3 regions of the Anaerobacillus sp. 63XJN7_5_ISO-PGPR-S23-430 genome follow, and region 1 is predicted to be linked to each of the others. Evidence: predicted binding sites of a transcription regulator. Region 1 holds the regulator's gene; each other region holds the start of a gene.
What was found. Region 1 encodes LexA, which represses DNA repair genes until DNA is damaged. Its sites were predicted from a motif close to CGAACATATGTTCG; they were not measured.

Region 1 (10,523 bases):
TTGACCAAACAGGTATTTAGTTCTTCTTCTTCCACAGGCTCTGTAATAAAGGCTACCTGTTTTTCTAGAAGCTCTTTCTGATCAGCCTGTATGGCCCGCTTCCTTTCGAGGAAAAGTTGATACAACAGATGCTCCTTACCAGCATATTGTTCTGCAATGTGCTGCTTAACGAAGTACATTTCGTAATGCCTCATATAACTCCCCCCTGCCCAAGAATCCACTCATATAAAAGAAAGTATAAATGAGTTCTCATAAAATGATTGTCTATACATGGAAGCTAGCCTTCACTAGTTTTGTCGAAATCAAAAAGACCTGTACTATAACATATATGTTATAGTACAGGTCTTTAGAATGCTATGCCATACTCGGCAGGTCACAAAGAACACCGCCGGATCTCTCATCATAATCAAGCTTCATTCGATCAACAAACCATTGATCGTCCGGTCGAACGAAGTACGTAACTCCTCCAATTTCTTGCTTATAATCATCATATGAAGGCTTATCAGACATGACCCCAAGAGAAAAACCTCCGCTGTCTCCACTCCCTGCGTAGCGTACGAATAACCTCAAGCAATCACCGTTACCAAGTTCCATTTCATTTTTGTAAAACTCAGCTGCAGAATCAGTTACAACAAACATCATATCCGCCCTCTCCGTTTTGTATTAGTACATCTTGTTATAGTACAGTATAACGAATATTTGAAAAATTGCAACCATAAAAATAGCCTAATTTTGCTTTTCGCAAAATTAGGCTATTTTCTACTGAAGAAAGCGACGGTTTTTCTTGCTTTCCTTAAGCTTTTCAGGTGTTACATCTGTGCCTTCTTCATCCACAACTTTTATAGAATGAAGTTGGTTTTTGAAAGAAGAACGGAAATTTGCTAAATATTCCTTACGTAGCTTTTTCTGTTCTTTTTTCTCATCTTCTGTTAATGATGACTCTTTTGCTTTACGAGATAGCTCGTTAATTCTTTGGAGTTTATCTTCAAAAGGCATGTAAAATAGCTCCTTTACTGAAACTTGTATCTCACATGCTAACGCATGTTTTGAACATAGACAAGTTTAGTGCTTCTCGTTCTGCTCGTCAACATATTCCTGATAACGTCTATGTACCGTTGCTTTCGAAGCGTGATGTCCAAATCCTTTAAGCGTTGCAGCTATCTCATTAAACGTAAGACCACGGTTTCGTAGATTAACAATTTCTTCGATTGGAACTTCCACCCGCTCACGCCCACCTTGATTTTGATGGCTGAGGTTTCGCTGTGGTCGATAGCCTTCTTTAACCGCCTTGTCCATTCCACGTTTAATTTTCAGATTATGAAGCTTGCGCTGAAATTCTTCAACGATACTAACGATCTCAAGAACCATCGAATCAGATTCCGACAATTGAAGTTCTCCGTTTTGATTCACTGTATAAATCGTCCCTCCATATTTATGGACGGCATGTAGAAGAGCGATCTTTGCATTCCCTCTCCCAAGTCTTGTTTCATCTTGAATGAGCAATGCCTCAACATGCCCCTCTTTCAATAAGTCAAGCACCTCAAGTATGCCATCACGATCAATGTCATACCCGCTGTGCTTTTCTTCAATCAAGCGCTGTATAATAAAACCTGACTGTGATGCAAATCGTTGTAGTTCTTCTTTTTGCCTGGCAAGAGAAGACTCCTGTGCTTCTTTCTTTGTGCTTACCCGACAATAAATAACGGCGTTCATACTTTATTCTTTACCCCCAAGTGCGGTAGCGTTCGCTTCAACAGGGATGATGAGAGTATCTCCTGCTGTAATTCGGTTTGCATCAATGCTATTCACTTCTTCAACCCAACTGACGAACTTCCGATCAGACAACTCATGAGCAGTACGGTATTCTTCCGCAATTTCTAAAACAGTATCTCCCTGCTCCAATTGTACCGTTGTATAACGATCATACTCCTCAGCTGCAGCTGTTCGCAAAGATAGAAACACAATAATTAACACAGCTACAAAAGATATAATGACAAGAAAATCAACTCCAGACAAGCCCCCAGCTTGCTTTCTCATCCCAATCACCCCATATGCGAATATTTGTTCTGTTTTTAGTATATCAGAACCTCTGTTCGTGTCAACTAATTTCTTCGAACTTATGTTTGTATGCGAACAAAAATTCTGGTATACTACTAACAAATAGATAGATTGGAACGAGGTGCCAGATATTATGAAACTATCAAAGCGTCAGCAGGACATTCTGGACTTTATTAAAGTCGAAGTTAAGCAAAAGGGTTATCCACCCTCCGTAAGAGAAATTGGCGAAGCTGTTGGACTTGCTTCAAGCTCCACTGTCCATGGCCACCTGGCAAGACTCGAGAAAAAAGGGTATATCAGACGAGACCCAACAAAACCAAGAGCCATCGAAGTGCTTGGTCTTGATGAAACGATCGATATTCCTCGTCAACATACTGTAAACGTTCCCGTCATTGGTAAAGTAACTGCTGGTCAACCCATCACTGCCATTGAAAATGTAGAAGAATACTTCCCGCTTCCAGAACAGTTTGCACAGGATGAAGAACATACCTTTATTCTAGTGATTGAAGGGGATAGTATGATCGAAGCTGGTATTTATAACGGTGATATGGTTATTGTGAAGCAACAACCAACTGCAAATAACGGTGATATTGTTGTCGCGATGACAGATGAAGCTGAAGCAACTGTTAAACGATTCTTTAAAGAAAGCAACTACTTCCGACTTCAACCGGAAAACTCATCGATGGAACCGATCATTCTTGATTCCGTTTCTATTCTTGGTAAAGTAATTGGGGTCTTTCGCTCCATTCACTAGAAGCGCTGCGTGCGCTTCTTTTTTTATGTTATATAAGCTTTCTGGGCTATATCAATACGAGCTTCTTCTCTTCTTTTATTTATTAACCCCTCCGTCTGTGTAAATGATCGCAGTTTGAAGAGCATAGGGGTGTAGCTTTACATTACAACCAACCTCACCTACCTACTTTTAACTCTTAAAGGCTATACAAAACCGCCCTTCATTTAAATAAAGGGCGGTTTTGTATACTTCTAACATAATTCTTAAACGGTTACTTTTCAGCAGCCTCTGAAGCCGCTATAACTAATTCAACTGTTTGATCTACTGTCGCCTGACGGAACTTTTGGAACTCATCAGTGATATAAACGGAAGGATCTTCAGGATAGTACTCCTGAGCGGCTACGTGAAGGTGTCCACCCGGAATATCATAAGCTCCTATCCCAATTCGCACGCGATTGGATCGGTACTGACTTTCATTCGATAAGTAGCTTCCGCCTCCTCCTTTACGAGCTTTTGATCCTTCAGTCGGACCCCCTTCATGGCACTCATACGGTTTATCACGATATTCTGGTGCGAGCCATTCGCATACTTCATCGCCTCTTTCTACCGGCCATGGTCCAGTATTGGCTGCAATCATTTCCTTGTAAGGAAGCGTTGTTTCAATAAATTCCGGCAGTTTTTCAGGCATCGGCCAATTGCTCACTGTCGGAATAACTTCTGAGCGATCTTCAAGAGTGTTTCCAACCCCTGTGCGCCATCTCCCGGCAAACCCTTCGATGGTCATAGCTTTTGGACCACCTTGACTGATTGTCATCATGAGATCCACCTGCTCTTTACTATTAACCAGGTAAGGTCCAAAAGTATCTTCAACGATTCCTTCATCAAAATCATCCCATCGTACCGGAAAATTCGCTGCTTGAATAAAAGCTGGACCTTCTTCCGTCATAACGACTTTCCCATCCATCTGAAGCGCTGCAGCGCCAGAAGGGTTTGATCTCCTAAATTCCTGTTCTAAACGGTATGGATCAAATCCGCTTACTAAAACGCGCTTAACTTTCTTCCCTTTTGGAAAATCAATAGAAGTAATTCCCCTTGAGGTGTACTCTAGTTTCTTCATCAGTTCTTCTTGCTTTTTCTCCGTTACTGTATATGATGGTTCCCATTGCCTTAGGGCAGCAGTCATATGTAATCGAGTCCAATAAAGCGGGCGATCATCATAACGATCTAGTTCCCCTAAATCATTTCGTTCTCCCTGAGCTCGAGCAACAGCCGTCTCCCACAGCTTCTCACCATGCTTTTCGATCACTTTCTCTGCTTTTTTTACACTTTTCGCTTTGCACAAATCTTCCTTAAATTCATCCGCAAAAACTGTAAACTCCGCCTTATCCATAATTTGCTGTGGGATTGGGGCACCGTCTTCCATTCGCTGCTCCTCTGGTGTTAGCGCCGCATCAGTGTTAAAGCAATCACCTTTGGCACTTCCAGTTAACGGTAAGAAACCGAAAGTTAATATCCCTACAATAAAAAGCGCAATTCCATATTTCCATTTCCTAGATTTCATATGTCTTTTTTCCTCCTCTTCTAGTTGAACTATCTTCTATTTTAGAGATATGAGGTTGTATTTTTCAAACTATTACAAGTATTCTGATCAAAAATGAATCATTCGAAGTGGATCATGTATGGATAACAGACTTATGTTAAAGAAAACCGTGACGTTTTCTCTGCATCTTTCGACATATAGATAAGCTTACCTATCATTTAATGAACTGCATTTCTAGCCTTTTTCGATTTTTCCAGACTGAATTAATTTGTACTAAAAAGGAGCAAGCTCGCTGATGGAACTTGCCCTACCCCGTAATTTATTATTACTTAATTTATACACGTGTATTTTTTCAGAACTTACCTGTAATTTCATAACAGAAGCCGCTATCCCGATGAGTCACATAATGATGCCAATATGGACAAAAATAAATAGAAGGGTTCCCGTTGACCATATATGAACCTCATTTAGTTTTAAACGTTAATCTCACATAGCGACTACCAAGCGGTTGGTCCAAATAGAAGCCTGTCCCGTCTATTTATTCACTTGCGCCAAAAAGTTGAACAGTCTGCCTTATCATGAATATTGAATTCGATCATTTTTTTAAGTAAAGAAAAATCAACTGAATTACCCCACGGAATACGCATTAGTTGTTTAGTGTGATTATAGCCAGCAAGTTTCATTTCTTCAGAAAAATGAACAATTCCAGTCTTTTCAGGGGCAACAGCCAAATGATGTTTTGCTACGCTAAAGGCAATAATAAATGTTCCGTGATCTGTAAACATTGGCTGATTCCAGGCAATTTTCGGCACCAGGTTTGGAAATTCATTTTGTACCCAGGTCAAAATTTGTTCCGTTCGCTCTCGGTGCTGCAGGTTCTCTATCTTTGCTAGATATTCTTCAAATACATCCATTTTTAGTCCTCCTATAAAACAAGCAATTGTAGTGATGTACCATATCTCACTGAGATAGTGCCATTACAACTCACTATTCATCACTACTATATCACCAATCATTTGTAGTTTACCCTCTTCAAAAATAATTCCATCGCCGTCATTAGCTGCATAAACAGTTGTTCCTGTTCTCTTAGCGTACTCCCAAACTTTACTCTTATAATCTGAACTCCAGCGATTGTAGTGAGGTAAAAACTCGAAATCGACAAGACCCATAGTTTGGTGCACCGCCTCGCTAGTTTTTTCTGTATACATCTGAAATAGCTTTGTAGATCTACCGAGTTGAACCGCTCCTCCGCTCACCCCAACAAGAATTCCTCCGCGATTATAGAAATCTAAAAGAACATGATCCATATGCCGATGATTGAGAGCCTTACTAAATTCTAGCGGATTACCTGCTGAGAGATGGATTATATCTGAACTCAATAATTCATCTATTTTCATAGGTTCAAATTCACTGTATAAATCGAAAAACATGATATTCTCGATTCCATAGTTTCGATAATAATTCACTTTAGCTCCAAAATAATGCTTTTCTTTATCCTCCGTTGAAGGTATGTAGCTAATCTTTTTGTTTCCACCACTAAACAGTAATCCATCTAATCTACGGTTGCCGGGTGTTTCATTTACTTGATCGCTATAAAAATACAACTTTCCCATTAATACACCTCATTCATACCCCTATACGCTATAGTCAATTTAAATTCTGTGCGTTTATTAACTCTCACGATATTCATTCCATTCTTTCGCGAGAAGACTGTACAGGATGGTGTCATGAAAGTGATCGTACAAATATTCAGCGTCTTTTATGATTCCATCGGGTTTAAAACCAAGACGTCTCGGAATTCCCTGACTTTTTTTATTCTCTATCCCGCACTGTATTTCAATTCGGTTCAATTTGTATACTTCAAATGCCTGGACAATTAGTTCATTAACGGCAGCTGTCATAATCCCCTTACCCTGGAACTTATCTGATAGCCAATAGCCAATACTCGTTTTCTTGTTAGACCAATCGATGCCATGGAATCCTACCACGCCTGCTAATCTTTCATTGTACACAATACCTGCTTGAAATCCATCATGTGAAGAAAACTGTTTTAGCCACATTTCAATCACTGGCATATAATCCTCTTTTTCTTTCATATTGTCCACCCAGGGAAGCCACTCCCTTAAATAATCTCTTGAATGGTCAACCAATTCAAATAGCTCTTGCGCATCTTCCATTTGAAGTAACTTTAAGGAGACCTCTTCATTCACTTTTAAACTAAACATACGATACCCCCACCTTTTCCTTATTCATAAATATATAGAAAGCTAATTAATACCAATTATTTCAAAAAATTTAGAATAATGCCATCTTTTATTCATTCTGTTTCTCAAAAATATTTCTATCTAGCAATCAGTTTGTTTACAATCACCGATAGGGTAGTAAATCTCTATAATTTTAGCGAACGTAAAAAAGGATGCTGAGCATGAATACAGCACCCTTTCATTAACAGCAACACCCACCGTCATCCCCGCAACACCGCTGACAAGCTGTTGTAATCACTGAATTACTAGTTGCTACTTTACCGCAGCTATACGTAAGAGTTGCTTCATTAATAATAAAGCACTTACTACCAACACGTATCTTATAGGTAATTACACGGGAATCTCCCGCCGGAATTGGATCTAATGGGAAGCCCACCGCCGGGTCAAAACCTGGTTGGGTAATGCCGTCTATCTTCACCGTATCTGGAATAAACTCTGAACCATCAGAAAGAAGATCCTCAAAAAAAGCATTGTCAGCTTCTACCACGCCATCGTTTGTTATTGTAACGGTGTATGTTAAAACGTCTCCAGCGTAGGAGATTGTTTTACTCACTTCTTTATCCAATTCTAAATCTGCTTCCCCAAAGTCAATCTGGACGCCTAGCGCATTCGGCATATAAAGATCACCTGTGGAACTAAATCGAAATAACGCAGAGGCCTGGTTGTTAGGTAAATAGTTGGTCGCATCCACATTACTGATGTCCCATCCCTGTCTTCCAGCAAATATGTTTGTACCTGGAGTACCTGGTATATGATTGCGGTCTCCATAAGAACCACTAATATCAATGTTTCCTGAATCGTCCGTTATCTGTGAACCAAAGAAATTTAATGCTGGATTACGTGGCCCTGACAGATTCGTTAGCGTAAATGCATCTACCCCAAATTCTGCCTGGTCCCCAGTAATATTCGCGTCACCCTCTTGTGCACTCAAGAGCACTCTTGCTTCTACGTCACCACTAGGTGGAGTTAAAAAACCCGCTATCGGGACGTCAATCGGGTTACCGTTACTTACTTGTCCATCTGCACCAACATAAAGGTTCATATTACGGTTATTCAAAGCTGTATTTGCATAGACAACTGCAAGAGTCCACCCCGCATGGTTAACAAACCCTGGAGCATCGACAATCGCTGGCACACTTCCTCCACTATAAGTTCCTGCTCCCGCAGACTGTACTAGGGTGGTCACATCTGCTGAACGCATATAAAAACCGTTAAATTCATTTGCTGTGATAGGATCAGGTGTAATCGGGGTATCACCGATAATCGGAGTAGAAAATAAAATATCATCATCTATTAACCCCGAAAGGTCTTCTCCACCACCTAAATACAGTCCTCCCCAAATCAATTCAGCATAGAGCACTGTACTTCCGACAGGTAAGACGAGAACAGCTTGAGATTCATTCTCAGTATAGATTGTCGTTGTGCCTGCTGATCCGACGATTGTTGGTGGTGGAAAGGCATCGACAGTTGAACCACTATCAAGCGTAATAAATGCACCGATTGTACCATCTGTTCCTGCGGTGTTTGGTATATTACTAATTCCACTAAGCCCGAGTGTATTTCCTGTAAATGTTATGGCACCACAGTTATTTGTTGCAAATCGATTTATAAAAGCCATAATCAGTTATCCTTTCTAACAATGTAGTAAACTCGAAGCATGAGAAGCTGAATTCTTCAACTTCTTCAAGTTACCATTTGTTTAATATTTCTTATCTATTGTATGCATAGCGTTAGGACAGGGTGTGCATGCTCGTCTAGTTCGACAATTCATTGTAAATTACACTTCCCTACGTCGATGCCTAAATCCGTCACTACTACATTATGTTATTGCTAGCTATCAGAGGTATTTCACTTTTCTTTAATTTCGATAGACGATCTCTATTGTAAATATAGACGCAGTTTTCTTAGCATCAACTAATCCTACGTTAATATATGAAGATCATGAACATGATGAAACGGCGAATGAGACGGCTTACTCTTATGAAAAAAGCAAAAAACACCTTTGAACTCGTTCATACGAATTCAAACAAGAGGCTGTTTCTCTTAAACTTTTTATGCTGTAACGAGACAAACAACTACTTAATACAGTGAGTTATATGAAGATGACGAGGTAGATGCAATAGTATAAAAGGAAGTTCAAGCCCTGTTAAACAGATTGATTCAAATCGAACACATTTCTACAACGTTGTACCTGGCAATGTCAGCGTATATGAATCGAAAAAATTACACAGGTATGGCTAGTTGGTTACGAATTCAGTCAGACGAAGAACGTACCCATTTGCTTAAGCTTAGCAGGAAAAGATGGTGTAGTAGAATTAGGCGCTCTCCCTGAGCAATCGACCAATTTTTGAACTCCACTTCAAACGTTCCAACAAGTATTGGAGCACGAACAGAATGTCACTAATTCCTACCGTCAGGCCTATAACTTTATTAAAAAAACCGACCCGCAAACAGCAGTTATTGGACAGGAATTCTTACGAGAACAAATTGATGAAGAAGCACAAGCGCTTACGATCGTAGAGAGATTAAAGTTAGCAGGTGATAATACATCCGCTCTTCTCTTAATTGATCAAGAGCTTGCTCAAAGGCAAGCTGGATAATAATAAAGGCCCGCTGATCACAATGATCAACGGGCTTCCCTTTTCCATATGTAATGAAGCAACGATACAAACTTGCCGTTCAATAAGACTTCATCTTGATTCGTATAGGTATATGTAAAACCATTTTTCGCAAGTACTTTCTGTGAGGCGACATTATCTTGAGTTGTTCTAGCTATAATGCATTGAATGACTTCGAGATTGGTTGTCTTTTCTAATAAAAGCTTGATCGCTTTTGTCGCTATTCCATTGCCGGTATTATCTTCACCAATTCTATAACCAAGCTCGACGCTATTATTGGAGGGATTGGAATCTACTAAATTAATTCTTCCTAAGATCGTGCCATTTTCATCTTTTATAAGATAAAAGGTCGATAAACCCAGAGATTGTTCTGTTACTAATTGTACGAGCTTGTCGTTAAACGTCTCAAATTTATAATATGCCTCACCACGATCTGGGACCATCTTATTGAAATAAATTCTGTTTGCGACTTCAAAGTGAAACAATGATTCCGCATCACTTTCTTGAAGTCTATGTATTTTAACTTCCATCATGTTCTCCCCCCGCTAAATCAATCATAGTAGAACTTTACCGATCATGAATCAATCCATGCAACGCCCAAAATTCCTACAAGGACTGAGCCAGTTTAATGTTTTTGGCCTAATGAAGAGTGCGTGACGGTAGATATAAAAAAGTATCGAAAGCATCATCGCCGCTAACAACGCAATCCGAACAACCATCGTTTACACTCTTTCAGTCAAAACAACAGATTAAGCCTTGTTTTCGGTTTTCAAGGAGTACTTAGTGAAATAAGCACCGAGTAAGAGAAAAACCATCATCGCAACCCAGTTAATCATTCCCATGAAATCAAACCAGTAAGCTAAAAGGTTCACGATCGCAATAAGAAAGAGAAACACTGGCGTTAAAGCACTCTTTATACCGGTCAAATCAGCCGCTTTTCTTTTACGAAAAACGATAAATGTAGCTACAATTAAGGCTATAACCGTGATAATTGTTAAGAGAACAGGTGTCATTTGTCCCCTCCTCCTTTTCAACGTGGTGACGCTTTACGTAATTTTGGTGTGAGCAGTTTCAAAATAATAAATCCTTTTTATCCTTACCGTTGATTTTAACATATTATTCCACACTCAATTCCAACTACAAGTATAAAAGTTACGTATCTATTAAGTTTAAATCCCTTCTGTATTCATTAGTACAACTCTCCAGCCATCAGGATCTTCAATCGTTATCCCTTTCTCTTTCCAATACACATTTTCAGGTTCTACTTCCCTATGCCCCATTTCATTAAGTCTTTTTGCTACGCTCTTCAG
Region 2 (10,523 bases), 1.6 Mb from region 1:
TCCAAAATGATTACAAACACTTTGAAGTAGCTGCGGGTAGTAATTGGAACTTACCGGCTCCCAAGGTGCAATGGCATGTTCTCGAAGGGATTTGTCCCAATCCGGTATGACTAGGTCAAGATCCACTTCAAGTTTCAGTCCTAAGCCGTCACAAGAAGGACAAGCACCAAATGGACTGTTAAAAGAAAATAATCTCGGCTCCAATTCCCCGATTGAAAAACCACAGTACGGACAGGAATGATGCTGATTGAAAAGAAGCTCTTCCTGCCCCATCACATCTACGATCACCTGGCCACCACCAAGATTAAGGGCGGTTTCAAGTGAATCTGCTAATCTTGATTGAACGCCTTCTTTCACTACAATACGATCAATCACAACTTCAATGGAATGTTTCTTGTTTTTTTCTAGCGAGATCTCATCCGCAACTTCCATCATCTCTCCATCTACTCGTACGCGAACATAGCCTTGCTTCTTAATATCTTCTAATACTTTCACATGTTCGCCTTTACGACCTGAAACGACTGGGGATAGAATTTGGAGCTTAGTTCGCTCTTCATAAGTCAGTATCCGATCAACCATTTGCTCGATCGTCTGTGACGTAATTTCTACGCCATGACGTGGACAAACAGGACGTCCGATTCTTGCAAATAGGAGACGGAGGTAGTCATAAATCTCGGTTACCGTTCCAACCGTTGAACGAGGGTTACGACTCGTTGTCTTTTGATCAATGGAAATGGCGGGAGACAGACCTTCAATAGCATCTACATCCGGCTTATCCATCTGTCCAAGGAATTGTCTTGCATATGCTGATAACGATTCAACATACCGTCTCTGTCCTTCTGCATAAATCGTATCAAATGCTAGAGATGATTTCCCTGATCCTGACAAGCCTGTTACAACAACAAGCTTATCTCTTGGGATCGATACATCTATATTTTTTAAATTATGGGCTCTGGCCCCTTTGACGACGATCTCATCGTTTGCCATCTGTTCGTCATCCTTCCGCTTTAAGCTCTAATAGTAGGTCACGAAGTTCTGCAGCACGTTCGAAATTCAGTTCTCGTGCAGCTTCCTTCATTTCAGTTTCCACATTTTCAATCACTTTAGCACGCTCTTGCTTCGTCATCTTACCTTGCTTAGGAATCTTGTATTCTTCTCCATCTTCAGCTGCAACCGTTGCTCTTATACCTTCACGCACTTTCTTTTGAATTGTTGTAGGCGTAATGCCGTATTTTTCGTTGTATTCTTGTTGAATTTCTCTTCTACGACTCGTTTCATTCATTGCCACTTCCATTGAATTGGTGATTTTATCAGCATACAAGATAACATGGCCACCTGAATTTCGAGCAGCACGTCCGATTGTTTGAATTAAAGAACGCTCAGATCGTAAGAACCCTTCCTTATCTGCATCTAAAATTGTAACAAGAGATACTTCTGGGATATCGAGACCTTCCCTTAGAAGGTTAATACCAACAAGAACATCAAATACACCTAATCGGAGATCACGAATAATTTCAATTCTTTCGAGAGTCTTTATTTCAGAGTGAAGGTATCGTACCTTTACCCCCATTTCAAGCAAATAATCCGTTAAATCCTCTGACATCTTTTTCGTGAGCGTCGTCACAAGTACCCGTTCATTACGTGCAGACCGCTGATTGATTTCATCTAATAGGTCATCAATCTGACCTTCGATTGGACGAATTTCAATCGTCGGATCAAGAAGACCGGTTGGGCGAATAATTTGTTCGACGACTTTGGTTGAATGCTCTTCTTCATAGGTCCCTGGCGTTGCAGATACATAAACAAATTGATGAGCCTTCTCTTCAAATTCTTCAAAACGAAGAGGGCGATTGTCTTTTGCTGATAGTAAGCGGAAGCCATGATCCACTAGCACACCTTTTCTTGCCTGATCTCCATTGTACATTCCTCTTACTTGGGGAAGCGTAACGTGAGATTCATCAACCATAATTAAGAAATCATCTGGAAAGTAGTCCATTAATGTATATGGCGTTGCTCCTGCTTCTCTTAGTGTCAAATGTCTAGAATAGTTTTCAATTCCTGAACAAAAGCCCATTTCAGCCATCATTTCAATATCGTATCTCGTTCGCTGTTCAAGACGCTGAGCTTCAAGAAGTTTGCCTTCTTCATTTAAAATCTTCAGTCTCTCTTCAAGCTCAGCTTCAATTCGCTGTATCGCGATTTTTAACTTTTCTTCACGGGTAACGAAGTGGGAAGCCGGGAATATAGCCACGTGCTCTCTTTCTCCAAGAATTTCACCTGTTAGGGAATTCACTTCAGTAATTCGATCAATTTCATCTCCAAAAAATTCGACGCGAATACAGTGTTCATCTCGTGAGACAGGGAAAATTTCCACAACGTCTCCTCTAACGCGGAACGTACCACGTGTGAAATTAATATCATTCCGGGAATATTGAATATCGACCATATCGCGCAACAGTTGATCACGATCTTTTTCCATTCCTTTTCGAATTGAAAGTACTAGACTTCTGTATTCCTCTGGATTACCAAGACCATAAATACAAGAAACACTTGCTACAATAATGACGTCATTACGCTCAAACAAACTTGATGTTGCAGAATGTCGTAGTTTATCTATTTCGTCATTAATACTTGCATCTTTTTCGATGAATGTATCCGATTGAGGTATGTACGCTTCTGGTTGATAATAATCATAATAGCTTACAAAATATTCCACAGCGTTATGCGGAAAGTACTCCTTAAATTCACTATATAATTGACCAGCAAGCGTTTTATTGTGCGCAATAATGAGGGTCGGTTTATTCACCTCTTGTATCACGTTAGACATTGTGAACGTTTTACCAGTTCCTGTTGCGCCGAGCAACGTTTGGTGGCGTTCATTATTATGAACACCTTGTACAAGTTTCTTAATGGCTTCAGGCTGGTCGCCTTGAGGCTCATAATCAGATACCAACTCGAACTTTTTTTCCACCATCTTCGCCTCCGTTCCTATCATCCATGTCACTTATTATATCACAGAATATGGTTTAAACTTCAATTAAAGCGAACTGATATTCGCATTTTATTTTCAAGGTTATCTTTCTCTTCATACAAAACTATTGTATGCTGTTAAAGGTTGATTCACAGTGTAGCGGAATTCACGCAGTACTAAGTTTTACTACAAAGGAGTTTTAACATTGCTGCTTTTATGGGCTTTACCACTTGGCCTCTCAATCGGTGCTGTCTCAGGATTTTTTGGCGTAGGCGGGGGATTTCTCCTCACACCTATTCTTTTGTTACTTGGTTATTCACCTGCAACAGCAATCACCATTAGCCTTCTTTATAGCATGAGCACTTCGATTTCTGGATCTTTGAAGTATATTCAAAGTAAAAGAATTCTATGGAAAGTGACTCTTTTTCTATCGATTAGTGGCATGATCGGAACACAGGTTGCTAAACCACTTGTCTTATATTTGGAAGAGAGCAAAATCGATGGTCCAGTTATCTCAATCTTATATATCGTTCTTCTCGCATACTTTTCCATATCCATGCTTTCCAAAGGACAAACTATAGATGAAGAAAATGTTTCTATTTCTGTTTCCCCTCTTCGAACAATTTTAATCGGCTTACTAGGCGGATTTATTTCTTCTACTCTTGGAGTGGGGGGCGGTTTTGTCATGGTACCACTATTAATTCATGTACTACGTCTTCCGCCACGACTTGCAGTGGGTACATCTTTAACTTCCATCTTCTTCATTGTATTGACCGGTTTCTTCTCATATATTCAAACGGTTACCATTCCGATCACCCTTGCCATTCTCTTAGTGATTGGAGCGATCATTGGAGCTAGAATCGGAGCAGGAATGACAGATTCTTTCACTGAAACCACATTAAAAAATCTTCTTGGCATTCTTTACTTTTTTACGTTAGTTAGTATTCTATTACAGCTATTCCATCAGTCGATTTCAGGCCTACTCATTCTATTTCTCTATATTATTTGCCTAATGTGTCTCTTCATTTACCAGTATTGGACGAAAAAGAAGCGCCTATTCTTTTTAAAATAGGCGCTACTTCATTTTTTTCTTATTTTGTTTTTGTGTTTTCATTGAAAAATAAAATCCAACAAGCGCTGACAAAATCGTTAAGACAATCAAATGTATCGGATGATCGATTCCACCAAACACAGCCCACATAAATAAAATCGTTAACCCGAAACTAACGTAAGTATTATATGTAACTCGCGTAAACACGACCATGATAATTGCCGGAACGAATAAAGCAATTAATATTCCTTGCATACTGGTAAGTTCCCCTCTCTAATCACAACTTCTCCCCCCATCTTACAACAAGTTAGGGAGAGAATGCTATGATCAGAAAAGAAAACTCATCATTGTAAAGTCGTTTCTTATCACATAGGATAAGAAACGACTTTACAATGTAGTAAACTGAGCTGCATCCCAGGGCTTTGGAGTTCCAAATTCACGAGCTAGCTTTCTACTTTCACCTTTGCGACCTTTACGAATCTCTTTTCGTTCAACAGCTGTTTCATTCAAGAATTTCTCCTCTTCTGTTTCAGGGTAAACACCTGGTACCTCAACTGGATTTCCTTCTTCATCAAGGGCTACAAATGTTAACAGCGCAGTCGCACATACGTGACGTTCACCAGTGAACATTTTCTCTGCAATTGCTTTAACAAAAACCTCCATTGATGTTTTGTGTGTCCACGTCACCATGGATTCAAGACAAACAATGTCTCCTTGATTAATCGGATGAAGAAAATCCACTGAATCAGTTGATGCTGTTACACAGGGTCTTCTTGAATGACGAGTTGCTGAAATAAGAGCAACGTCATCAATGAAGGCCATCAGTTGACCCCCAAATAATGTTCCATGAATATTTGTATGAGTCGGATTGACTACGGTTGCTTTAGCCGTTCTTGACTCATTGGTAGACTTCATATTTGTATCTTCGAATACATTGTCCATTCTAATCACCTTTTCTTTCTTAATGGCTCTGCTAATACACTACCCTAATCGAGTAAATCTGTGTTGTTAGTAACAAATGACAAAATTCAACCCTTTATAGTTTATTTACTATATTTAAATCCTTTTTCACTAATCCGAGTAATAGGATAATCTTTTGACTCTGCGAGCATTTCAAGGATATTAAAAAGGGATGACTTTGAAATAGTGATTCTATAATGCTTCTCTAGTAGATCTGTCAGATAAAGCGGCCCCATCGCCACTTGAGAACGTTCAAGGGTTTCTACGATTTCGGAAATTGGAGCTCTTGTAACGACAGACGCGCTACCGTGCATTTGATTCATAATTGTCTCACGCTCTATTTCAAACTTTTGAAGCAACTTCATTTCTCTTTCATTAAGATCCATTAATTGTTGCTGCAACTGCTTTTCTCCAGTCATTGCGACATGCTCCTTTACGTTAAGAATGATCAAAGTGTAGCAAGCGTTTTGCTAACATACAAGACATAGAAAAACACTGTAAACGCAATCATCCAAGGGATGAAACGGTTTTCTAACTTCCATATATTTCTTGAATAGAACCTATAACTAAATGGCATAGAAACAAGTACAACTTTATTGTTGAAATAGGTTTAATTCTATAAGTGACAAAGAGAAACATAACTTTTGCTATTTAACGAAAAATAGCATAACAAAAAAGAAGAAAGCCTCAGCCTTCTTCTAACGATTCGTTTATTATTGTGCTTCCTCTTGCTCCTCAAAACGATTTTCTTTTACAAATAGCAAACCAAGCTCATGATGAGTATTATTATAAAGCGCTTTTTGCTCAAACCTAACTTCTCCATTAACATCAAGCACTTCCATTTTACAAAAAGCGGCATTACGTTGAAGAGCCGTATAAAAATCCACACCTTTTCCTAAAGGTAGCCCATTCACCTTAGAAATGACTTCGCCAACTTGTAAGTTCATTTGATCTGCAGGTGAGCCAGGGAGAATTCCGAGAATAACAAGTCCTTTATTTCGTTCATTGAAATAGGCAGGCTTATTTTTACCTCGATGAAGAAGTAAAATACCAGCTCGTCCAAGAATCACTAGAATGATTGCAACTAATGCAATCCATTTATTACTCAAAAAGTAACTCATTAGACCAATTAAGACCGTCGCTCCCCCGAGAAGAGCAACCTGCCTACCATTACTCTTCATCTCTGGAAGGGGTAATGCATGGTGTATAAGCTTTCGAAAGCCAATTGGATATGGCAATAAGATAAAGGCATAGGTGCCAGCACCAAAATCAAGAAGAGGCCACCATGTAAATGATTCAACCTGACCGACTGGAAGGAAGAGGAATAGTGGTAAAAGCCATAGTCTTTGGACTTCATGGGCCCCCACTAACTTTCCACGTTTACTTTCTACGAGTCTTGGTGACGTCTGTTTCCCGGCATTCATCGTAATGAATAACCCTTCCATGAATACTAGAAAGCCAACTAAAATAGCGAGCGCAATCGGCGATGCATTCCCGATCCCCTCTTGCATCGTATTGAGAGTATCGTTACCGAGATCGATTGGAGTATAAAAAAACGTTGCTAGTGTAGGTAAGATGAACACAAAAGCAGGTGATAAAAAACGAATTTGTCCTGTTACTAAAAGCAAAAATGCTCCGAGACTCATTGCTACGGTGGTACTGAAAGGAATCGTTAAACCAAGCAAAAGATTAAGTATTAGAAAAGCGGCTCCAATCAATAATCCAGGTATGATAGCAAATGGAACATCGTCCAAAACATCATGTACTCTTGTGTGAAAATCTCTTCTATCACGTTTTACTCGTGAAAGGCCGAGCATAAATGCTCCAATAATCGTAATATACGTGAGGGGATGAAGGAAAAAACTAATAATTCCCTTAAGTATTGAAAGGCCAAAAGTGTCCATTTTATATTCCTCCATGCTTGTTAGCAGTTACTAAATGACTGGCTATGTTATATGAATGTTCCACTCTGTCATGAGAGAATTATCGAAAATACCCTAACATTGCCAAATAATCATGAGACAACCAATCTAGTTTACCTCATTTTGAAAATGTCTTCTACTTGTTCAACGTGCTTATCATGGTCGAAAAAAATTCCGCAGGATTTCCTGCGGAATAGCTTCGACATCAACAGTTCATTTCCTTCTTGAAATTATTTAGCAAGGAGCTCCACCGCTGTCTTAAGCTGCACATCGTTATCAGGATTGCGAATGGAATCAATAATTTTTTCCTGAAGTTTCTGCGCAGTTTTTTCATCTATTTTCCCAGTAATATTTATATCATTCGAACGTTGGAAAGCTTTTACTGCTGTAACTGTTTTATCACTAAAATAACCGTCTTTGCGTCCCGGTTCAAAACCAAGGCCTTTGAGCATGATTTGCGCAGACTCTACTTGCTCGCTGTTCTGATCAAATTCTAACGTCTTTTCAGTAGATAATGGATTTACATAGAAGTAATCAGGCTGCTTTGCTTCAACCGTTGGCTCAATTCCTTCTTTATGAATCCAGTTGCCATCTGGTGTTAACCATTTAAACATTGTCAGCTTAATATTACTGCCATCTCCAAGGTCTAGCGTTGATTGAACCGTTCCTTTACCAAATGACGTTTCACCGACTAAATCATAATCGCCTGCTTCTTTAAGCGCTCCGGCAAGAATTTCTGCAGCAGATGCACTCCCACGATCAATAAGTCCTACGACAGGATAATCTTTTTTCTCTTCAAGAGTAGAAACAGAACGCTGTTTCTCTCCTTCACGATCTTCAATTTGAACGTAAGGTTTGTCATTAGGAATCAGTTCTTCCGCCATATCCGAAACAACATTTAACAGGCCTCCTGGATTATTACGAACGTCAAGTACCAAACCATCAATGTCCTGTTTTTCTAATTTAGTCAACTCTTCTGAGAAGCTTTTAGCTGTATCCTCTGAGAATGAAGTGATTTGCAAGACACCGATTGTTTTTCCGTTTTCTTTTACCGTACTTGCACGGACCGTTTCGATAGGAATCTCATCACGCGTCACTTCTACCTTCATAGTCTCTGAAGCGCCTGGGCGTTGAACGCCGAGCGTGACAACCGTGCCTTTCTCCCCACGAATCTTTAATACGGCATCATACAAATCAAGTCCTTCTGTGCTTTCACCGTCGATCGTCATGATTTTATCATTCGGACGGAGGCCTGCTTTCTCAGCAGGTGAATCTTTATAAGGTGACACTATCGTTACTCTTCCCTCAGTCATATTCACTTCCGCCCCGATTCCCTCAAAGGAAGAACCAAGAGATTGGCTAAATTGCTCGGCTGTTTTAGGGTCCATATAGACTGAGTAGGGATCTTCAAGAGTATCTACCATTCCTTTAATAGCTCCATCTAACAACTCTTTTTGATCGACATCATTTACATAGCGATCCTGGATTAATTCATAAGCTTTGTTAATTTTCGTTAGCTCTTCTGTCTCTATTTCATTACCGGAACCAAGAGTTAAAGATTGAGTGCTCCCTTCAGGCTCGTCCTGTAATAAAGTGAAGGCCGCGTATGTACCACCTGAACCGATTACGAGGGCGATCACGACAAGTAAAGCGACAACTTTCCCCTGTATCTTCATTGTACTCACCTCTTCTAATTTGAAGGAAAAGGCACCCCATCATAACGATGCGATGCCTTTTCATCTTATTGTACTATATGATTCAGTTGTTTTCATTATGTTTCCATCTCAAATTGTGAGGGGGAAAGCCCATTGAAGCGAGGCTCATCTAATTATCGAATGTAATTCATTGGGTCAACAGCATTTGACTTACTAGAGTTCCATGAACCTTTGTGAATTTCAAAGTGTAAATGTTGTCCAGTTGAATGACCAGTATTCCCCATTGTACCAAGGTAAGTTCCCTGACTTACTGACTGACCTGTAGAAACTGCGCGATTTTGCAAATGAGCATACACTGTTGTGTACATTTGACCATTGATACTATGCGTCAAGAATACTACATTACCGTATGAATCTGAATGATAAGATTTTAATACTGTTCCATCTGCAGCAGCTGATACTGGGTTTTGACCACCTTGAGCAATATCAATTCCTGCGTGGAACGTTCCCCAGCGGCGGCCTAATCCAGATGTAATTGGACCAGCAGCAGGCTTAATGAATGTTGCGTTACTAGAAGGCGCTGGTGCTGGCTCAGGAGTTGGCGCCGGTGCTGAATTTGAACTGCTTGAACTATTTGAACTGCTAGACTTGCTTGAGCTTGCCGCTGCTTCCTTTTTCGCTTGTGCTTCAGCTTCAGCTTTTTCTTTTGCCGCTTTAGCTGCGGCTTTACGCTCTTCTTCAGCTTTACGAGCTGCTTCTTCAGCACGCTTAATCTCTTGCTTTACTGCTTTTTCTTGAGCTGCTAGAAGTTCAGCAGTTTCATTTAAGTCCATCATATGATTATGAAGATCGCCTTCTTCTTCTTCAAGGGACTTCATTAGCTTATCTTTTTGTGCTTTTTTAGAATCAAGCTCTTTTTTAAGATCTTCAAGCTCTGCTTTATTCTCTTCAAGAGAGGCAAGTTTCTCTTCTACTTGAGCTTTCTTTTCTTCTACTGCCTGCTTGTCCGCTTTATGCTCTTCAAGAATCTTTTTGTCTTGATCAGCGATTGTATTAAGAGCAAGAACGCGTTCTACTAGATCACCAAAATCAGTAGCACCAAGTAAAACTTCCATGTAATCAACTGTTCCGCCACCGTTTTGTTGCATAGAGCGAATGCGATCTTTCAATAACTTATCACGCTCAGCAATACGGTCTTCTAAAGCGCTAATTTCTTCTTTCAACTGATCAATTTCAGCATTTGTATCTTTAATTTCCTTCTCTTTCACTGAAATCTTCTCATCCGTTTCAGCTACTTCTTTGTTTAACTGTTCAATTTCTGCTCGAACATCTTCTTGCTCTGCTTTCACGTCCGCAAGTTCAGATTCCTTTTGCTCAAGCTCTTCCTGGTTTGAAGACTGCTTTTCTTTGACATTATTAAGTTGATCATCAAGATTTGCGGCTTCAGTCGTTTGTGGAAGTGCTGCAGTTGTTAGTCCGCTTAAACCTAGAGTCAATGTTAGAGCCGTTGCTAATATTTTACGCTTCAATCTTTGTTCCTCCCCCAAAATAGATGAATCTATTTATCTCTTAATTTTCATTTTAAACTTTTAAGAATTTACGCATTGATGTAAGACTTCCCCATACTCCGATAATCACACCGAGGATAATTAACAACCCTGATAGCTGGTAAACAAACGGTGTTACCGGTAGTAAATCGATGAATAAAGTTGGGAAACGATTTGCTATTAATTCAATTAAATAGTAATAGCCGTAGATTAGAATTCCAATTGGGATAATCGAGCCGAAAATCCCAATTAGGATACCCTCTACTAGGAATGGCCATCGAATGAACCAGTTCGTTGCTCCCACTAGCTTCATAATTTCAATTTCATGACTTCTGGCAACAATTGTTAGTTTAATAGTATTAGAAATGAGGAACATGGCTGTAAATAGTAATCCAACCACAAGGGCCAGTCCAACAT
Region 3 (10,523 bases), 410 kb from region 1:
ATTTGCTTCATTGATCTTTATTTCAAGCGTTTCGATCTCAGCTCTTTGTTCAGCTATCGCCTTTTTCCTACTGCGAAGTTCATCAAGCTGGTTTTGAAGGTTCCAAATCTCTGTGACATTTTCTTTTTGTTTCTCAGCTGCAAGAAGATCGTCCTTTGCTTTCTGAGCAGCTTTTTCAGCCTCAAAGAAAGCTTCCTTTGCCTCTTTAAGAGATTCTTTAGAAGCTTCACCTAGTCCCGTTTGTTCAGCCGTAATTTCATTCAACTTATATTGTTTCTCATCCACTCTTGCTCTTAATCGACGATTAAATTGATCACCGTATTTCTCAAGCTGGAACAAACGTTGTAACATTTGTCTTCTCTCAGTGCCTTTTAAAGAAAGGAATTCTGCAAATTTACCCTGCGGCAATACAACAGCACGCGTGAAATCATCAATCGTAAGCCCTAGAATTTCTTGAATCTGCTGTGAAACATCACGGTCTTTATCCGCCAGAACCGTATTTTCTTCACCAAGTTCTATTAATCTTGAATTGGCCGAACGAATGGAAACATCTCCAGAACGTTTATAACTTCGCTCCACCCGATAGCGCAATTTGTTTCCAAGGGCGAATGTAAACGAAACATACAACGTGTCTTCTGCATGATTCATAATGCCCTGGGTATTATTCGTTGCTCGTTCAACTTTCCCATAAAGGGCAAGAGTCATAGCATCAAGCAAAGAAGATTTCCCACTGCCAGTAGGACCAAATATCCCAAAAATTCCTCCCTGACAAAGTGATTCAAAATCAATTTCTTGTTTCTCTCGAAAACTATGTAGTCCTGAAACGGACAGGTGTATCGGTCTCATGTCTTCAGTCCCCCTTACTCCTCATCATCTGACTGTGTTAGCTCTAGAAAAAGCTGGACAAGATCTTCTTCTGGTTCAGCTCCATCTGTTTGTCTTTCATAGAATCGTTTGAAAAGCTCTTCTATCGGAAGATTAGCATTAGACACTTCTTTTTGCTGATCCTTTTTTGCAAAGACAGGTCTAATATGGATAAATCCATCATGCTGACTGCGGAGTCGATGAATTTCTTCTATAGATAGCGTATCATTTAAATGGATTTCGAGATCAATCCACGCATCAGCATCTTTTCCTTCTTCTAGCCACGTATATACTTGCTCAATCCCTTGATCAGCGATCCATCGAACGAGTGGCTTGCCTGATTGTATAGGAATTTCATTTATATGAGCAAGACCCTCTGGCTCCACATCAACGATTGTAACTGACTTGGATTGATTGGCTTCTGAGAAGCTGTAAGCAAGTGGGGAGCCGGAATAGCGTGCAAGTGCTGAAGCTCTCGTAATCGTTTGAGGACGGTGTAAGTGCCCGAGCGCGACATACTGAGCCTGTTCAGGAAGGGAATTCGCTGATACCGTATAAGCGCCTCCTACTTGTATCGGTCGTTCAGAATCACTCTCTCTGCTTCCGGCTACATAAATGTGACTCATAGCAATATGAACGGCCTCCTCTGACCCCGCTTCTGTCAAATCACTAAATAACTTTTTCACCCGATCATCATAGGCTAGCTGAAGAGCCTCTTCTTCCTGACTCGCTGTTAAACATTCATTCAGTCTAGATTCCGATGGATAAGGAAGTGCAGCGATAGAGAGCTTTTGTCCATTTCGAACCGTTACTTCTATCGGATCAATTGTGGGAAACCCAATAATCGATATACCATTTGTATGTGCAAGTGGGCGTGATGCCGACAACCGTTCAGGATTATCATGATTTCCTGAAATGATGATTAGAGGGCGTTCGCCACGACTAGTTAATTTTACTGCTGCATCATAAAAAAGCGTTTCAGCTGCTGCAGGTGGATTGACGGTATCAAAAACGTCTCCAGCCATTAAAATAGCGTCTACGTTTTCTTCATCAGCAATCACCATTAATTCTTCAAGAAATTCCTTTTGTTCTGGTAGACGGCTTCTTCCTTCTAATGTTTTCCCCAGGTGCCAGTCTGCAGTATGAAGTAACCTCATATTAATCACTCCTTTATTTCGATTCATATTCTGACTCCATCGAAACGAAGACAGCCGGACATAAGCCCGGCTACTTGTTAATCGATTAAGAGAGATCGACCTCCGTCAAAGAAGAATAATATTTTCTCCTTACAAGGCACCTTCCAGATCTCATTAATGGCTTTTTCATATAATTGTAGCTGTGTTGTATAGCGCCGTTTCATTGTCTCCATTGCTTGTTCATCAGAAGTAAAACGATTCGCTATCACGTCTGTTTTGTAATCGACTAGCACTAAATCACCGTTTTGATCGCGAAGAATACAATCAATCACACCCTGTAGAACTACCGTCTCTTGATCTCCTTCAAATTCAGGATAGATCCATTTTGAATCTACTCCTAGGCTGAAAGGGACCTCTTTATATATTTCAGCTGCATTTCTCATTTTCTGCCCGAGCTCTGAATCCATTAATTGATGAATTTGCTCGACATCAATGGCTCGTCCCTGTTCAGTCGTTAACAATTCCTTATGCTCAAGTTTGGCGACTAACTCGTTAATGTCTTCACGATCATGCCACTTTTGCAAATCAAGGTGCTGCATGACAATGTGCATCGCCGTTCCCCGCTCAGCAGGCGTTAACTGCTTACTTTGAAGAAAGCGAGGTCGCTCTTTCAGTGATTGGCTAAATCCTTTGACTAGCTTGTCATCACTTCGTTCATCTTGAAAGATCTCACGTTGGCGCTTCACTTCTGTAACGGATTGTTTCGACCTTGTTTCAGACGCTGCTTGATGAGGATAAGTCCAATCAAGACGGTGGTTCACCTCATCTTTATAGGAGCTAACTTCAGGAATAGGCTCTTTCTTCTGTAGTAACATTTCATATTCCCGATGTTTATGAACATCTTCTGCTTCAATCTCAGCGAAGGACGAAGCGTTATGAAGAGTGAGTAACCACCGTGCCGGATGTTGAAATACCTCATCATGTTTTGAAAAATTCGCCATTCCTTCAGATATAGAAGCGAGATCTTTATGTCTCATAATAGCGGGTCCAATCCAGCTCAGATAGGTCTTCCCTTTCGATCGTTCGTAATCCGATAGCAGCCACTCATCTCCAGCTGCTCCTGCCCATGACAATCGTTCTTTCTCCCAATCATTTACCGTTCCAACTAAAATTAATTTCTCTTTCGCTCTCGTTAACGCAACATAAAGAACTCGCATTTCTTCAGCAAGTAGCTCAAGCTTCATCCGCTTTTGCAGTGTAAAGTAAGGCAATGTCGGATAACTAATCCTCTGAACTGGATCAATGAATTTTGTAGCAAGACCAAATTCTTTATGCATCAGCATTTGATTGGCCATATCTCTCATATTAAATTGCTTTGCAATTCCTGCAATAAAGACGACAGGAAATTCAAGTCCTTTGCTTTTGTGAATGGTCATCACTCGGACAACGTCCTCTTGTTCTCCAAGAGCGCGCGCAGTTCCGAGATCACTCCCACGCTCTTTCATTCTGTCAATAAAACGCAGAAAGCGAAATAGGCCACGAAACGAAGTCGCTTCGTATTGTCTTGCCCGATCATACAGCGCTCGTAAATTCGCCTGTCGCTGCAAGCCGGCAGGCATTCCACCAACAAATTCATAATAGTTCGTTTCTCGATAAAGCTGCCAAATCAACTCACTTAAAGAAGACTGCCTTGCCGCTTCTCGCCACCTGTTCAAGTTTGTGATGAACTTCGATAATGTCTCCGATAGCTTGTTCGACTCAGTCTCACAATAAGATCGTAAGGCAAGATAATAACTTGAATGTTTCTCATTGATACGAATAAGGGAAAGCTCTTCCTCTGTTAACCCGATAATGGGTGAACGAAGCACGGAGGCAAGCGGAATATCCTGATAAGGATTATCGATAACATTAAGAAGACTCATCATAATGGCAACTTCTGTTGCTTCAAAATATCCTGTTGCAAGATCTGAATAAGATGGGATGCCAGCTTGCTTTAATTCTTCCATGATCACAGGTGCCCAGCTTGCTGTTGCACGCATTAAAATCACCATATCCCTATACTGGATTGGTCTCATACGATCTTCTTTCCGGTCGTACACTTTTGTTCGTTCGCTTTCACTCTTCCCCATCATATCTTTAATATTAGAGGCAATAAGCCGAGCCTCAAGCTGAACCTTTTCAGTTTCTTCTTCGTCTTCGTCTTTCTGAGCGCTCTTATCAATAATATGAACTTCCGGAACAACCGTTTCAGACTTAGGGTATTCTGCGCCAGGAATGAGCTCAGCTGCTTCATCGTACTCTATCTCTCCAACACGCTCGTCCATAATTTGTTTGAAGATAAAATTCGTACTATTCAACACTTCTTCTCGACTACGAAAATTGCGCGCAAGATCAATTCGTTTCGATGGCTCGTCAGACGATCGACCAAACGTCTTATACTTAGAGAGGAACAACCCAGGTTCTGCTAGTCTAAAACGGTAAATACTTTGCTTCACGTCCCCTACCATGAAGCGGTTCCCACCTAAGTCAGAAGTTCTGCTAATGGCATTCAGGATGGTTTCCTGAACAGAGTTCGTATCCTGGTATTCATCGATCAATACTTCAGCAAATTGTGTTTGATATTCACGAGCAGCACTCGATGGGACCGGGTGCTCGGGAGTAGAACGATCATCTAACAAAATAGAAAGACAATAATGCTCAAGGTCACTGTAATCCACAAGCCCTTTTTCTTTTTTTAGCTCCGTATACTTGTATCTAAATTCATTTACAAGAGAAGATAACGTTCCTAGTACAGGAGCAAGTTGAACGATGTCTTCTACATATTCCTCAGGGTTTCTTTGGAATAGCTCTTCTTTTAAACTTTGGATGGTCTTTTTGACACGATCACGAAGGCCCTTTACTGTATCAATCATTTCAGGATCATATTGATCCCCTTTGCAAGGCTTTAAGCGACCAAACGTTATTTGTTCAAACTCATTTTTGAGCTCCTGCCACGTTTGAGCGGAAGCTGATAGAAGCCTTTCCGTCATTTCACGTTCCATTTCTAACATCTCAAGGTATGGCTCTGGCCCGCCTGGTGCATTAGAAAGAGAAATGGCCTTCTCCTGCATTTCACGCATACCTTCAAGCTGAAGAATGACATCTTTTTTTATTTCCTCTACCCAGACCAATTCATCAAACGCTTTTTCACTCGCTTCTTCATATACGGCGACACTCTCTTGCAACCATTGCTCTGGCCATGGGTGACTAGAAGAGAAATGATAGAGTCTTTCTACAAGAAGCTGAAGATCCACATCACTACGATCACTACTGTAGCGATCAACAAGGTCATAAAAAGCCTCATTCTCTTTCTTGCTATAATGCTCTTCGAAAAGTTCTTCCATTGCTTCTTCACGAAGCAATGCCGCTTCGGTTTGATCCGCTACTCTAAAGGCTGGATCAAGATCAATTTCGTAATAATAGCGTCGAAGCACTTCCATACAAAAAGAATGAAGCGTTGAAATAGAAGCGCGATTCAACATCGAAAGCTGTCTTCTTAAATAAAGGGAAGATGGGTCTTCTTTTAACTTTTCTTCAAGAGCCTCCCCGATTCGATGTCTCATTTCAGCCGCTGCAGCATTTGTAAACGTTACGACAAGAATTCGATCAACTTCAGCAGGATCATTCTCATCAGCAAGACGCCTAATAATTCGTTCAACTAAAACAGCCGTTTTCCCCGACCCAGCTGCAGCTGCTACGAGAACGTCTTGATCACGAGCAGCAATAGCTTCCCATTGTTCGTCTGTCCATTTCGAGCCTTCGGGTTTATTCATTATCGTCATTCCCGTTCGCCTCCTCTCTCATCCGTCTCAGTATTGTTTCATCATCCTGAACAGTAATCGGTCGATAGTCATTATCCTCCATCGCCTGATCAAATTGACAAAATGAGCGATAGGAACAGAATGTGCATGGGATGCGATCCTTCATCTTGTAAGGATCGATATCGATACGTCCGTCTGATATTTCTGTTCCAATCGTTTGTATGGTTTGCCGTGTGAATGACCTGAGCGCCTGAAAATCATCGGAAGATAAAACAGAAGAATTTTTATAAAAAGTACCGTCTTTCTTTAAGGCGGCTGGAATAATGTCAGATTTTTTCTTCTCAATGTCCTGATCCATCAAGCTTACGACATCTTTGTCAGCTAGAAGAAGACCCTTCATCTTAAACTTTTTGAAAAGTTCCTGTTGAAGAGCAGCTTGTCCTGGCGCTGATGCCTGCAACATTGGATTATGAACGTGGAAGTACAGCATTCCAGCTGCCGTTGCATCACGACCGAGCCAAATGTTTGCGTTTGTAATCACAACATCCAGATACGTTAGCATCTGAAGCGCTAAGCCAAAGTAAACTTCTGAGAGATCAAGAGAAGTTCCACTTGATTTGTAGTCAATAATTCTGAGCAGAAGCTCCTCTCCATTTAGCGCCTGATCAACGCGGTCCACTCGTCCGATCAGCTGGATTTTCACCCCATTCTTAAGCGTAAACTCGATTGGTGGCAAATCCTGGTTTGGGCCAAATCCTAGTTCGAGCCCCGCTGGCTGAAAACCGCTTTTCTTCGCTTGTTGACCGAGAACGGAAGAGGCTCGACCTACTACCTGAGAAAGTTTTCTCATTATATAGTGATAGCGATTTGAACTTAATAGAATTTCATTTTGCAATTTCGGTGCAAGTTGCTCTACGATTTGACCTGATAGTTCATAATATTGATTCGATGAAAGCTTGGCCCAATCCCAATGACGCTGCTTAATTGTTTCAGCCATCATATTTAGCGCAGCGTGGAATAACTGGCCAATGTCTGGAGCTTCAAGCTTAAATGTTGACCGTTCTTTCAACCGTAAACCATGAGAAGCAAATTGCGAAAAGGCACAGGATTTATATCTTTCCATTCTAGAAACACTTGTTTGAATCTTTGAACCATACAGTTTTCTACTCGTGTCTTCTGTCAGACGATCTGCTTTGTTACGATAAAAAAGACTTTCAATCAATCGAACTCGATTCTCTTGTGAAGACGCTGTAACGAACCAATTATAGGCATCCCACCAGATCGGATCAATTGGATAGCCTCGATGCCATTGACGAAGCTGACCTGTTAATCTACCAATTGTCTTCGCCGGGTTCGTTATAAACGATAGTTCTTCTTTCAATTCTTCACCTGGTTCAGCAAATTTCAAACCAATGTTAAGTTCAGGGAACATCTCTTTCAATCGATTCATCACAATAGAAGGCTGCAATCCCTTTCCTTCTTCATCTGCAAGAGGACAACTTACCCAAAGAGCATCAGAGGGCGTTGACAAGGAATGGTAAATTAAAAATTCTTCGTCTAAAAGACGTCGCTTTAATCCAGGTGCCAGCTGGATCCCCTGATCCTCTAGCTTTTCTCGATCCTGTTCGTTCAAAAGCCCATCTTCCTGTATTCTTGATGGTAAAACTCCTTCATTGACACCTAGCAAAAAACCACACTTCACATCAGTAAATCTCGTTCGATCAATGCTACCGATCACAACTTGATCAAGTGAAGCAGGTACGAGGGCAAATTTCATGTTTTCCATTCCAGCTTCAAGAAGTTTCGTAAATTGTTCTATCGAAAGTTTTTGATCACCAATCAATTCAACCGTTTCATCAAGCAGTGCAATAACAGCATCCCAAACTTGATCATGCTCCCGTGCTTTCGAAAGCTGACCTGCTTCTTCTGCTTGTACCTTCAATCGATCTATTTTTTCTGCAGCATGACTATTCTCTAGAAGATAATAAAGAATTTCACACATTTCGCGAACGGTTTTTGCTTTCGTCATTTTTCTTTCAAACTTCTCGAGCGGTGTAACAATCCATTCTTTCGTTTCATTTAATCGATCTTCCATTTTTTCGAGGTCATCTGAGGTGACCGTTTCATCATCTTCGAGCTGTCGGTAGATATTTGCTTTAAAGCGCTCATCCGTTTTCCAGCGATAGCCCTTAATGCCTTTAGCAATTACATAATTTTCGAGTTCATCCATGCGCTCGCGAATGGTTTCGATACTTTCTTCTGTATCGTCAGGAAAAAGCAATTCTGTTTTGACACAGCGAAACACAGATTCATAGCGCCAGTTATATTGAATTATATCTAGACTGGACCTTATTAATTCAATTAGCGGGTGATGCAGCATCGTTCTCTTTTGGTCAGAAAAAATAGGAATACCGTGATCGGCATAGATCGTTTCGACAAGTTCATAATAAGAAGCCATGTTACGTACCATGACTGAAATGTCTCTATATCGATAGCCCTCATCGCGTACTAATCTAAGCGTTTCACGCGCTGCCGCTTCAACTTCGGAACGGATATTCACCGCATGATGCACTTGAATATGCTGAAGACTTCCATTATAAAGAACTGGTGGTCGTTCACCATAGTTGGCTTCTAAATGAGCAAGTTCACTATTGTTATAGCGCTTTTGATCAGCTAGAATTATCGGTTCTTTAATAGCAGCCCCCTCTTCATGCGCAAGTCCTTGAAGAGTTTGATATGTTTTCGCTGGCTCATGAAAGAGATCCAGTTCATGAATGCTTGAAGGATTCATCTCGGGATCCATCGTGATGGTAACTGTAAGGTTTGTTCCTTTTTTTATTAAAGCCTGAAGCACAAGAAGCTCTTGAGGTGTAAAACTATGAAAACCATCAATCCAGATAGAGGCACCCTCTAGGTAGCTTGACGCTTCGATTTTCTCAGCAAGCAATGCCAAATAGTCTTCCGAATCAAGATAAAACCCGAGCATTTCCTTCTGAAAAGCATCATAAACAAGGTGAAGATCATAGAGCTTATCTCGAAGTAAGCTTCGCTCATCTTCATCATAAAGATCATCCGCAAAACGTTTTATATCTTCCGGTTCAAGACAATACCGTTTAAACTCTGTTACCATGTTATTCAGATGTTCCACATACCCTGTTTTTTCAGAAGAACGCTGATAAATTCTTAGCTTCTGTTTATTCTCTTCGATGATATGACGTAACATCATACTTGTTCCTACGCTTGTTAAGTGTGGGCGGGCCATCCCTCCCGTTTCTTGAAGAACTTTCCATGCCAGTCTTGTAAAACTAAAAACCTGAGCACGAATCATTCCTTTTAACCCTCTATTATGTACTAGTTCATATTCTGATTGAAAAGTCATTTGCTCTGGTACAAGATAGATCATATCTTCACCAAGCGGGCGATCGATCAATTCTTGCTGCATTTCAGATAAGCAATGCTCTGTTTTTCCACTTCCAGACCGACCAATCACAAACTGTACCGCCATGTATTCTACCTCCTACACCGTATATTCTTTGTCTATTATCTCATGTTTTTCTTCAATTGGATAGCAAGACAAGAAAATACGTTCGCATCTAAAGCGACATTATTTGTAAATTATAACACTCGATGGTTTTTAGAATGGTCCGTCAGGGTATATCAAATATAAGAACATATTTACAAAGGAGTTTTGACAATGGAAAAAGAATTCGAAACATTTAAGTGGGAGCTAAATAGACTAACAAGAGACATGACCGAATTTGTGCATAGCTACGAAAAGCTCGACGAAGGTCAAAAAAGAAGTGTTGCATCGAACTATCCATTTAAATCAGATCTTCATGACCTAAAGAATATGCTTGCTACGTGGAACAATACGGTTAATAAAATGTAAAAAGATGAGGAGCACTCCCACTTTAGGGGGTGCTTCTTTATTTAGAAATCATGTTTCTTTCATAACTTCATACATCTAAAGAGTAGAGATTTGTATAGAAGGAGGTCAACGATGTATACCCACAGAAAGTATTACGAGCCTTATGTTAGTCCATTTGATCCATGTCCTCCTATTCGAGTGAAGTCTTACTCCACTCCTCCTAATCTTTATATGGGATTTCAGCCCCCAGGACTGGAGCAATATTCCGCACGTGAAGCTCTCTCTCGAGGTACTCTCTGGAAAGCCTTCTATGATCCCTATCCTTATCCTTCAAAGCAGGGGGAGTAAAACATGTCTAAACAGCTACCGAAAGCCTACTATGAGCTGTTAGAGGAACTGCAGGCCACTGATTTCGTTCTCGTTGAACTGACTCTTTACCTTGATACACACCCGGATGACTACGAAGCCATTCAACAATTCAATGAATATGCCAAAAGAAGTAAGCATCTTAAGAAACGCTATGAAAAGGAATATGGTCCCCTTCAGCAATACGGCAACAGCTATTCAAACTACCCATGGAATTGGGGCGACGCACCGTGGCCATGGCAAGTCTAGTCTGGAAAGGGTGAACCTCAATGTGGCTATATGAAAAGAAATTGCAATATCCCGTTAAAGTCAGTACATGTAACCCCATGCTTGCCAAATTTTTGATTGAGCAATATGGCGGTGCTGATGGTGAACTAGCAGCAGCCCTCCGTTATTTGAATCAACGGTATACCATTCCAGATAAGGTCGTCGGGTTATTAACCGATATCGGCACAGAAGAATTTGCTCATCTCGAAATGATCGCTACAA

Region 2: the regulator LexA is predicted to act here: its motif matches at 3,044-3,057, upstream of uvrB (excinuclease ABC subunit UvrB).
Region 3: the regulator LexA is predicted to act here: its motif matches at 9,377-9,390, upstream of addB (helicase-exonuclease AddAB subunit AddB).

Annotation. Positions count from the first base shown of each region.
Region 1 covers NZ_CM149686.1:1,930,822-1,941,344, reverse strand. The annotation lists gene sirA (sporulation inhibitor of replication protein SirA) at 1-194, opposite strand, end outside; gene AC0VYJ_RS10405 (HesB/YadR/YfhF family protein) at 355-642, opposite strand; gene AC0VYJ_RS10400 (DUF896 domain-containing protein) at 760-996, opposite strand; gene AC0VYJ_RS10395 (YneB family resolvase-like protein) at 1,063-1,713, opposite strand; gene yneA (cell division suppressor protein YneA) at 1,717-2,037, opposite strand; gene lexA (transcriptional repressor LexA) at 2,189-2,812, shown strand; gene AC0VYJ_RS10380 (hypothetical protein) at 3,063-4,352, opposite strand; gene AC0VYJ_RS10375 (iron chaperone) at 4,874-5,245, opposite strand; gene AC0VYJ_RS10370 (Type 1 glutamine amidotransferase-like domain-containing protein) at 5,309-5,944, opposite strand; gene AC0VYJ_RS10365 (GNAT family N-acetyltransferase) at 6,002-6,556, opposite strand; gene AC0VYJ_RS10360 (DUF11 domain-containing protein) at 6,777-8,213, opposite strand; partial or broken gene AC0VYJ_RS10355 (ferritin) at 8,739-9,195, shown strand; gene AC0VYJ_RS10350 (GNAT family N-acetyltransferase) at 9,222-9,746, opposite strand; gene AC0VYJ_RS10345 (hypothetical protein) at 9,963-10,226, opposite strand; gene AC0VYJ_RS10340 (VOC family protein) at 10,383-10,523, opposite strand, start outside.
Region 2 covers NZ_CM149686.1:3,552,445-3,562,967, forward strand. The annotation lists gene uvrA (excinuclease ABC subunit UvrA) at 1-987, opposite strand, end outside; gene uvrB (excinuclease ABC subunit UvrB) at 995-2,971, opposite strand; gene AC0VYJ_RS18610 (sulfite exporter TauE/SafE family protein) at 3,177-4,043, shown strand; gene AC0VYJ_RS18615 (DUF2198 family protein) at 4,047-4,277, opposite strand; gene AC0VYJ_RS18620 (acyl-CoA thioesterase) at 4,410-4,937, opposite strand; gene AC0VYJ_RS18625 (hypothetical protein) at 5,066-5,401, opposite strand; gene AC0VYJ_RS18630 (PDZ domain-containing protein) at 5,696-6,886, opposite strand; gene AC0VYJ_RS18635 (S41 family peptidase) at 7,135-8,574, opposite strand; gene AC0VYJ_RS18640 (murein hydrolase activator EnvC family protein) at 8,733-10,088, opposite strand; gene ftsX (permease-like cell division protein FtsX) at 10,141-10,523, opposite strand, start outside.
Region 3 covers NZ_CM149686.1:1,524,467-1,534,989, reverse strand. The annotation lists gene AC0VYJ_RS08365 (SbcC/MukB-like Walker B domain-containing protein) at 1-846, opposite strand, end outside; gene AC0VYJ_RS08360 (exonuclease SbcCD subunit D) at 861-2,021, opposite strand; gene addA (helicase-exonuclease AddAB subunit AddA) at 2,099-5,821, opposite strand; gene addB (helicase-exonuclease AddAB subunit AddB) at 5,805-9,305, opposite strand; gene AC0VYJ_RS08345 (hypothetical protein) at 9,495-9,689, shown strand; gene AC0VYJ_RS08340 (spore coat associated protein CotJA) at 9,801-10,016, shown strand; gene AC0VYJ_RS08335 (spore coat protein CotJB) at 10,020-10,283, shown strand; gene AC0VYJ_RS08330 (manganese catalase family protein) at 10,304-10,523, shown strand, end outside.